Regions from separate parts of the Enterobacter sp. N5-15 genome, predicted to be linked through region 3. Evidence: predicted binding sites of a transcription regulator. Region 3 holds the regulator's gene; each other region holds the start of a gene.
The links. Region 3 encodes PhoB, which activates phosphate uptake and scavenging genes when phosphate is short. Its sites were predicted from a motif close to CTGTCATAAAACTGNCNNAT; they were not measured.

Region 1: a site for PhoB is predicted at 1,003-1,022, ahead of kdgR (DNA-binding transcriptional regulator KdgR). Genes of this name have one in related genera too.
Region 2: a site for PhoB is predicted at 1,215-1,234, ahead of glpT (glycerol-3-phosphate transporter). Genes of this name have one in related genera too.

Annotation. Positions count from the first base shown of each region.
Region 1 covers NZ_CM170150.1:2,853,154-2,855,425, reverse strand. The annotation lists gene AC2TE5_RS13580 (MFS transporter) at 1-934, opposite strand, end outside; gene kdgR (DNA-binding transcriptional regulator KdgR) at 1,114-1,905, shown strand; gene AC2TE5_RS13570 (YobH family protein) at 1,972-2,211, opposite strand.
Region 2 covers NZ_CM170150.1:3,273,623-3,275,894, reverse strand. The annotation lists gene glpA (anaerobic glycerol-3-phosphate dehydrogenase subunit A) at 1-1,090, opposite strand, end outside; gene glpT (glycerol-3-phosphate transporter) at 1,343-2,272, shown strand, end outside.
Region 3 covers NZ_CM170150.1:1,022,247-1,024,518, reverse strand. The annotation lists gene phoR (phosphate regulon sensor histidine kinase PhoR) at 1-454, opposite strand, end outside; gene phoB (phosphate response regulator transcription factor PhoB) at 476-1,165, opposite strand; gene sbcD (exonuclease subunit SbcD) at 1,353-2,272, shown strand, end outside.

The DNA of each region.
Region 1 (2,272 bases), 1.8 Mb from region 3:
GAGTTAACAGCAGGCCGGTCTCCACTTCTGAACGTCCTAGCACGCTCTGCAGAAAGAAGGGCAGAGAAACCAGAGCCAGCATCTGGGCGCAGAACGAGCAGACTGACGTGCAAATGGAGAGGGAAAAGAGGGGAATACGCAGCAGATCGACCGGCAGTAAGGGCACAGGGAGTGTGAGCTGGCGGCGAACAAAGAAGAAACCGATCGCCAGCAGGGCGATGAGCTCCGCGCCGGTAAGCATCAGAGACTGTCCCTGCGCAAAGCCGCTCAGCGCCGTAATCAGCAGGCCAAAGGTCAGGGCATTCATCACCGCACTCGCCACGTCGAAGCGCGGCATGGTGCTTTTAGGCCCGTTAGCGGGAAGAAAGCGCAGGGCAAAGAAGATGGCGATGATACCCAGCGGCACGTTAATGGCGAACAGCCATTGCCATGACGCAACGGAAAGGATCGCCGCCGCAATGGTAGGCCCGGCGGCGGAAGAGACGGCGACAATAAACGAGTTTATCCCCATGCCGCGCCCCAGATGACGCTGCGGATAAATTAAGCGGATCAACGCCGTGTTTACGCTCATGAGCGCCGCGCCGCCAAACCCCTGCGCAATGCGGGCAAGCGTCAGGGTATGCAGTGAATCTGAAAGGGCGCATAGCAAGGACGTGAAGGTGAAAACCACCAGACCGCACTGATACACCCGACGGTAACCGAACATATCGCCCAGGAAAGAGAACGAGAGCAGGGAAACCACAATCGCAATCTGATAGGCGTTAACAATCCATATCGAACTGGCGGGAGAGGCGTGCAGGTCGCTGGCGATGGTTGGCAGGGCGACGTTTGCGATTGCGCCGTCAAGGACGGCCATTGAGATACCGATAATGATGGTCGCTATAGCGCCATACCGCTGGGGTAAAGGCAGGCCATCGGAAAGGGTCTTTTCCATTAGGATTAAAAAAGCTCAGCGTGAAATTATTCTCAGGGTAACTATTTTAGCATTGTTACAGCCGCGATATGTCGCAGATTTGTAACGAAGTAAACGCGGATTGATTGCAGGTGACATGACGGGAACTTATAATAAAAACCGGTTCTGATTTTTATAAAACACTCTCTATGAGGTGGTAAATGGCTATTGCGGATTTGGATAAACAGCCAGATTCTGTTTCTTCCGTGCTGAAGGTGTTTGGCATCTTACAGGCGCTGGGAGAAGAGCGTGAAATAGGTATTACAGAGTTGTCGCAGCGCGTGATGATGTCAAAAAGCACCGTATATCGCTTTTTGCAAACCATGAAGTCGCTGGGCTACGTTGCCCAGGAAGGCGAATCTGAAAAATACTCTCTGACGCTGAAGCTGTTTGAGCTGGGTGCCCGTGCGCTACAAAACGTTGACCTGATCCGCAGCGCCGATATTCAGATGCGTGAAATCTCTCGCCTGACCAAAGAGACCATCCATCTCGGCGCGCTGGATGAAGACAGCATTGTTTACATCCATAAAATCGACTCCATGTACAATCTGCGCATGTATTCGCGCATTGGTCGTCGCAACCCGCTCTACAGTACCGCCATTGGTAAGGTTCTGCTGGCGTGGCGCGATCGTGAGGAAGTGAAGCAGATCCTCGAAGGCGTAGAATACAAGCAAAGTACCTCACGAACCATTACCAGCACGGACGCGCTGTTAACGGTGCTCGATCGCGTACGCGAGCAGGGGTATGGCGAAGATAACGAAGAGCAGGAAGAAGGGCTGCGCTGCATCGGCGTTCCGGTGTTTGACCGTTTTGGCGTGGTGATCGCGGGCTTAAGTATCTCCTTCCCAACCTTACGCTTCTCCGAAGAGCGTCTGCATGAGTATGTGGCTATTTTGCACACTGCCGCACGTAAGATTTCTGAACAGATGGGGTATCACGACTACCCGTTCTAATCTCTGTTTGCATAAAAAAACGCCGCAACAGATGCGGCGTTTTTTGTCGATCATTTACCCGGCTGATTAGCCATTATCAATCACGACGGATGTCTTACGCAGGACCGGACAGTGGGTTAAGCCCACGATCCCGCTTTCAGTATGCAGATATTGCGCAGTGCTCACGCCCTGTGCCGTTAAATATTTACACTGAATTCCTAACCCGGCTGCGTTCTCGGTGCTTCCCACAAGCACGCCATAACCCGTTAGCAGAAGGCCAATCCAGACAATGGCCAGTGCAACAATTGTTCGAATGATTAACCGCATCATTTCCTCTTTTATCGTTGTTATCATAATGCTAGCGTAAACGGTTTACGCGGCGAAACAA
Region 2 (2,272 bases), 2.3 Mb from region 3:
ACTCGGCCATCAGGCGGTAGGTCATCAGCTTGCCGCCGGTAATGGTGATAAACCCGTCCATGCCGTCGCGCTCGGCGTGATCGAGCAGCACGATGCCCCGGCTGACGTTACGCCCGCTCGGGTCGTTATCGCTGGCGACCAGCGGACGCACGCCCGCGTAGGCGCGCAGAATACGCGTCTGGGCCATCACCGGGGCCAGTTTTTCCCCTTCGCGCAGCAGGATGTCGACCTCTTCGGCGGTCACGCGGTTGTAGTCAATCTCGCTGTAGTCCACGTGGGTTGAGGTGGTACCGATTAACGAAATGGTGTCGCCCGGGACGAGGATATCGGCATCGGACGGTTTGCGGCAGCGGTTAATCACGTGGTTATTGATGCGGTGGTCGAGGATCAGCAGCGAGCCTTTCGCCGGGAACATGCGCACCGACAGGTCCGCGTATTCCGCGATGCGCTGCCCCCAGATCCCCGCCGCGTTAACCACAACGGCGGCATACAGCTCGCTGTGTTCGTTATATTGCGTATCAAGGATCCGCACGCCGCAGATGCGATTCCCCTCGCGGATAAGCCCGGTCACTTCGTGCCCGGTCAGGATGTGCGCGCCATGCTCGCGAGCGTCCAGCATATTGGCGGCGGTCAGGCGGAAGGGGTCAACGGTGCCGTCAGGCACTTTCACCGCGCCGATAAGCGCCGGGTTAACCGACGGTTCCAGCCGCCGCGCCAGCGCCGGGTCCATGGCCTCAGCCTGAATGCCTGCTGCAGTGCAGGCGGTAATAAAGGTGTCCTGAAAGGCGAGGTCATCTTCGGGAAGGGTAATAAAGAGGCCGTCGGTCGGCTCAATGCAGTGGCGGGCGATACGCTTGAGGATCTGGTTTTCAGCAATACATTCGCGCGCGGATTCACCGTCGGTCACCGCGTACCGCGCGCCGCTGTGCAGCAGGCCGTGGTTGCGTCCGGTTGCGCCCGTGGCGATATCATGGCGCTCGAGCAGCGTGACGCTTAAGCCGCGAAGGGCGCAATCGCGTGCGATCCCGGCGCCGGTTGCGCCACCGCCAATGATTATCACATCGCTGTAGCGAGGATCGTGAATGGTCATTGTTTACCCTCTATGTTCGTTTTTTTATCATTTAGCCATATCAATAGTGTGGTTTGTTTGATTTCGAACATAAACGCGCGAAATTCGAAAGTGAAACGTGATTTCATGCGCTTTTTTGCGCATTCTGTCATATTTCTGTAACAATCTGTGCGTTGATTCACAGTAACAATCACCGTGATTTCTTAACATCCCCGCCTCTGGAATTCAGGTGCGAGCCACCTGCTCATTCAATTCAAGGCCACGGAGGCTGTTATGCTCAGTATCTTCAAACCTGCGCCGCATCGGGCGCGTCTGCCAGAGGCAGAAATTGATCCGCTATACCGCCGCCTGCGCTGGCAAATCTTCCTGGGGATCTTCTTCGGGTACGCGGCGTACTACCTTGTACGTAAAAACTTTGCGCTCGCCATGCCGTATCTGGTGGAGCAGGGCTTCTCCCGCGGCGATCTGGGGTTCGCGCTGTCGGGGATCTCAATCGCCTACGGTTTTTCCAAATTCATCATGGGTTCCGTATCGGATCGCTCGAATCCGCGCGTGTTCCTGCCCGCCGGCCTGATCCTGGCGGCCACGGTCATGCTGTTCATGGGCTTTGTGCCGTGGGCGACGTCCAGCATTGCCGTCATGTTCGTGCTGCTGTTCCTCTGCGGCTGGTTCCAGGGGATGGGGTGGCCGCCGTGCGGACGTACCATGGTGCACTGGTGGTCGCAGAAGGAGCGCGGCGGCATCGTGTCGGTGTGGAACTGCGCGCATAACGTGGGTGGCGGTATTCCGCCGCTGCTGTTCCTGCTGGGTATGGCCTGGTTCAACGACTGGCACGCTGCGCTGTATATGCCTGCCTTCGGCGCCATCGTCGTGGCGATTATCGCCTTCGCGCTGATGCGCGACACGCCGCAGTCCTGCGGCCTGCCGCCGATTGAAGAGTACAAAAACGACTATCCGGATGATTACAGCAAGGAGCACGAGGAAGAGCTGACCGCAAAACAGATCTTCATGAAGTACGTCCTGCCGAACAAGCTGCTGTGGTACATCGCGGTGGCGAACGTGTTCGTTTACCTTCTTCGCTACGGCATCCTCGACTGGTCGCCAACCTACCTGAAAGAGGTGAAGCACTTCGCGCTGGATAAATCCTCGTGGGCCTATTTCCTGTATGAATATGCCGGGATCCCGGGCACGCTGCTTTGCGGC
Region 3 (2,272 bases):
ACTCGGGATAGCGCAGAAGGTTGAGGATATTCTGACCATTATCGTCGGGCCAGCGCAGGCCCAGCAGCTGTTGTGCAAGGCCGTTACACCAGAAGATTGTCCCTTCTTCGGTCGTCAGAATAACGGCATCGGGCAGCGACTCTGCACCGCTGCGAAAACGCTTAATCAGGCTTCCCAGTTCGCGGCGACGCTTTTTATTACGCATCTGCATCTGATGCAGACCGTACAGCAGCGGCTCCCAGCTGCCGCTTCCCGGCGGCGGCGTCATACTTCGGTCAACCCACAGCCACCAGGAGAGGCGCAGGAGGTTCCAGAAATGCCAGATCAGCAGCCCGGTGACCGACGCCAGCAGAAACCACGGCAGGTGTCCAAGAAAGGCCCCCAGAAGGAAGGCCGGAATACAGCATAAGATCAGTTCAAAGACGAGCCTTTTCCATGACAGACGTTCCAGCACGCGTCACACTCCTGTCATTGTTCAGAAACGGGTAGAAAAACGATAACCCGTGCCGCGGACCGTCTGCACCATGCGATCGTGGCCGCTCAGTTCCAGTGCTTTTCGCAGGCGGCGAATATGTACGTCAACCGTCCGGTCTTCGACATACACGTTAGTTCCCCAGACGTTATTCAGCAACTGCTCGCGGCTGTACACGCGTTCCGGGTGGGTCATAAAGAAGTGCAGGAGTTTAAATTCGGTAGGCCCCATGTCGAGGGGATTTTCACCGGTCATCACGCGGTGTGAGGTGGGGTCAAGGCTTAGCCCCTGCATCTCAATCACCTCTTCCACCGCCATCGGCGAAATACGGCGCATCACGGCTTTAATGCGGGCAACCAGCTCTTTTGGGGAGAACGGTTTAGTAATGTAATCGTCCGCGCCGGTTTCCAGACCGCGAACGCGATCCTCTTCTTCTCCGCGCGCCGTGAGCATCACAACCGGGATGTCGCGGGTCAGCGCCTCGCGCTTCAGGTGTTTGATAAACTGCAGTCCGGAGCCGCCGGGCAACATCCAGTCCAGCAGAATCAGATCGGGCCAGGGTTCATTCAGCTGGTTCACTGCGCTGTCATAATCTTCCGCTTCAACCGGCTGGAAGCCGTTTTGCTCGAGCACGAAGCACACCATTTCACGAATTGGAGCTTCATCTTCTACGACCAGAATACGTCTCGCCATACTTTGCCCTGTCTTATCTTATTTAAGTTACAAGTTTGTAATTCGGCGCCATTATGCGTCAGATTTATGACAGATTTATGAAAAACAGTACCACGATAACGGGCAAACCGTTGTTTTATTACAGCGGTTATTTTCCCGTCTCTGAACGTTTATAATCCTGCTTTCTCTTTTTTGCCACGGATCAGCTATGCGCATACTTCACACTTCGGACTGGCATCTGGGTCAAAATTTTTACAGCAAAAGCCGTGCGGCTGAACATGAAGCCTTCCTGAACTGGCTGCTGGAAACGGCCAGGACGCACGAGGTGGACGCGATTATTGTGGCGGGTGACATCTTTGATACCGGCTCGCCCCCCAGCTATGCGCGTGAACTGTACAACCGCTTCGTGGTGAATCTGCAGCAAACCGGCTGTCATCTGGTGATTGTCGCCGGTAACCACGATTCCGTCGCGACGCTGAATGAATCCCGCGACATCCTGGCATTTCTCAATACTACCGTCGTCGCCAGCGCCGGGCACGCCCCGCAGATCCTGAAAAAACGCGACGGCACGCCGGGGGCGGTGCTGTGCCCCATTCCGTTTTTGCGTCCGCGCGATATTGTGCAAAGCCAGGCGGGACTTTCCGGCGGCGAAAAGCAACAGCATCTGTTACAGGCCATCACCGACTATTATCACCAGCAGCACGCCGATGCCTGCGCCCTGCGCGGCGACCAGCCGATTCCGGTGATTGCGACCGGGCATCTCACCACCGTCGGGGCCAGTAAAAGTGACGCCGTACGTGACATCTATATCGGTACGCTGGACGCCTTTCCGGCGCAGAACTTCCCGCCAGCCGACTACATTGCGCTCGGACACATTCACCGGGCGCAGATCGTCGGCGGCAGCGAGCACATCCGCTACTGCGGCTCGCCTGTTTCGCTCAGCTTTGACGAGACGGGCAAGGCCAAATCCGTCCATCTGGTGAGCTTCTCCGGGGGCAAACTCCGCGCCGTTGAGACGCTGGAGGTGCCCGTCACCCAGCCGCTGGCGGTGCTTAAGGGCGATCTCGACGCCATTACCGCCCAGCTTGAGCAGTGGCGCGGAAAAGCGCTTAACCCGCCCGTCTGGCT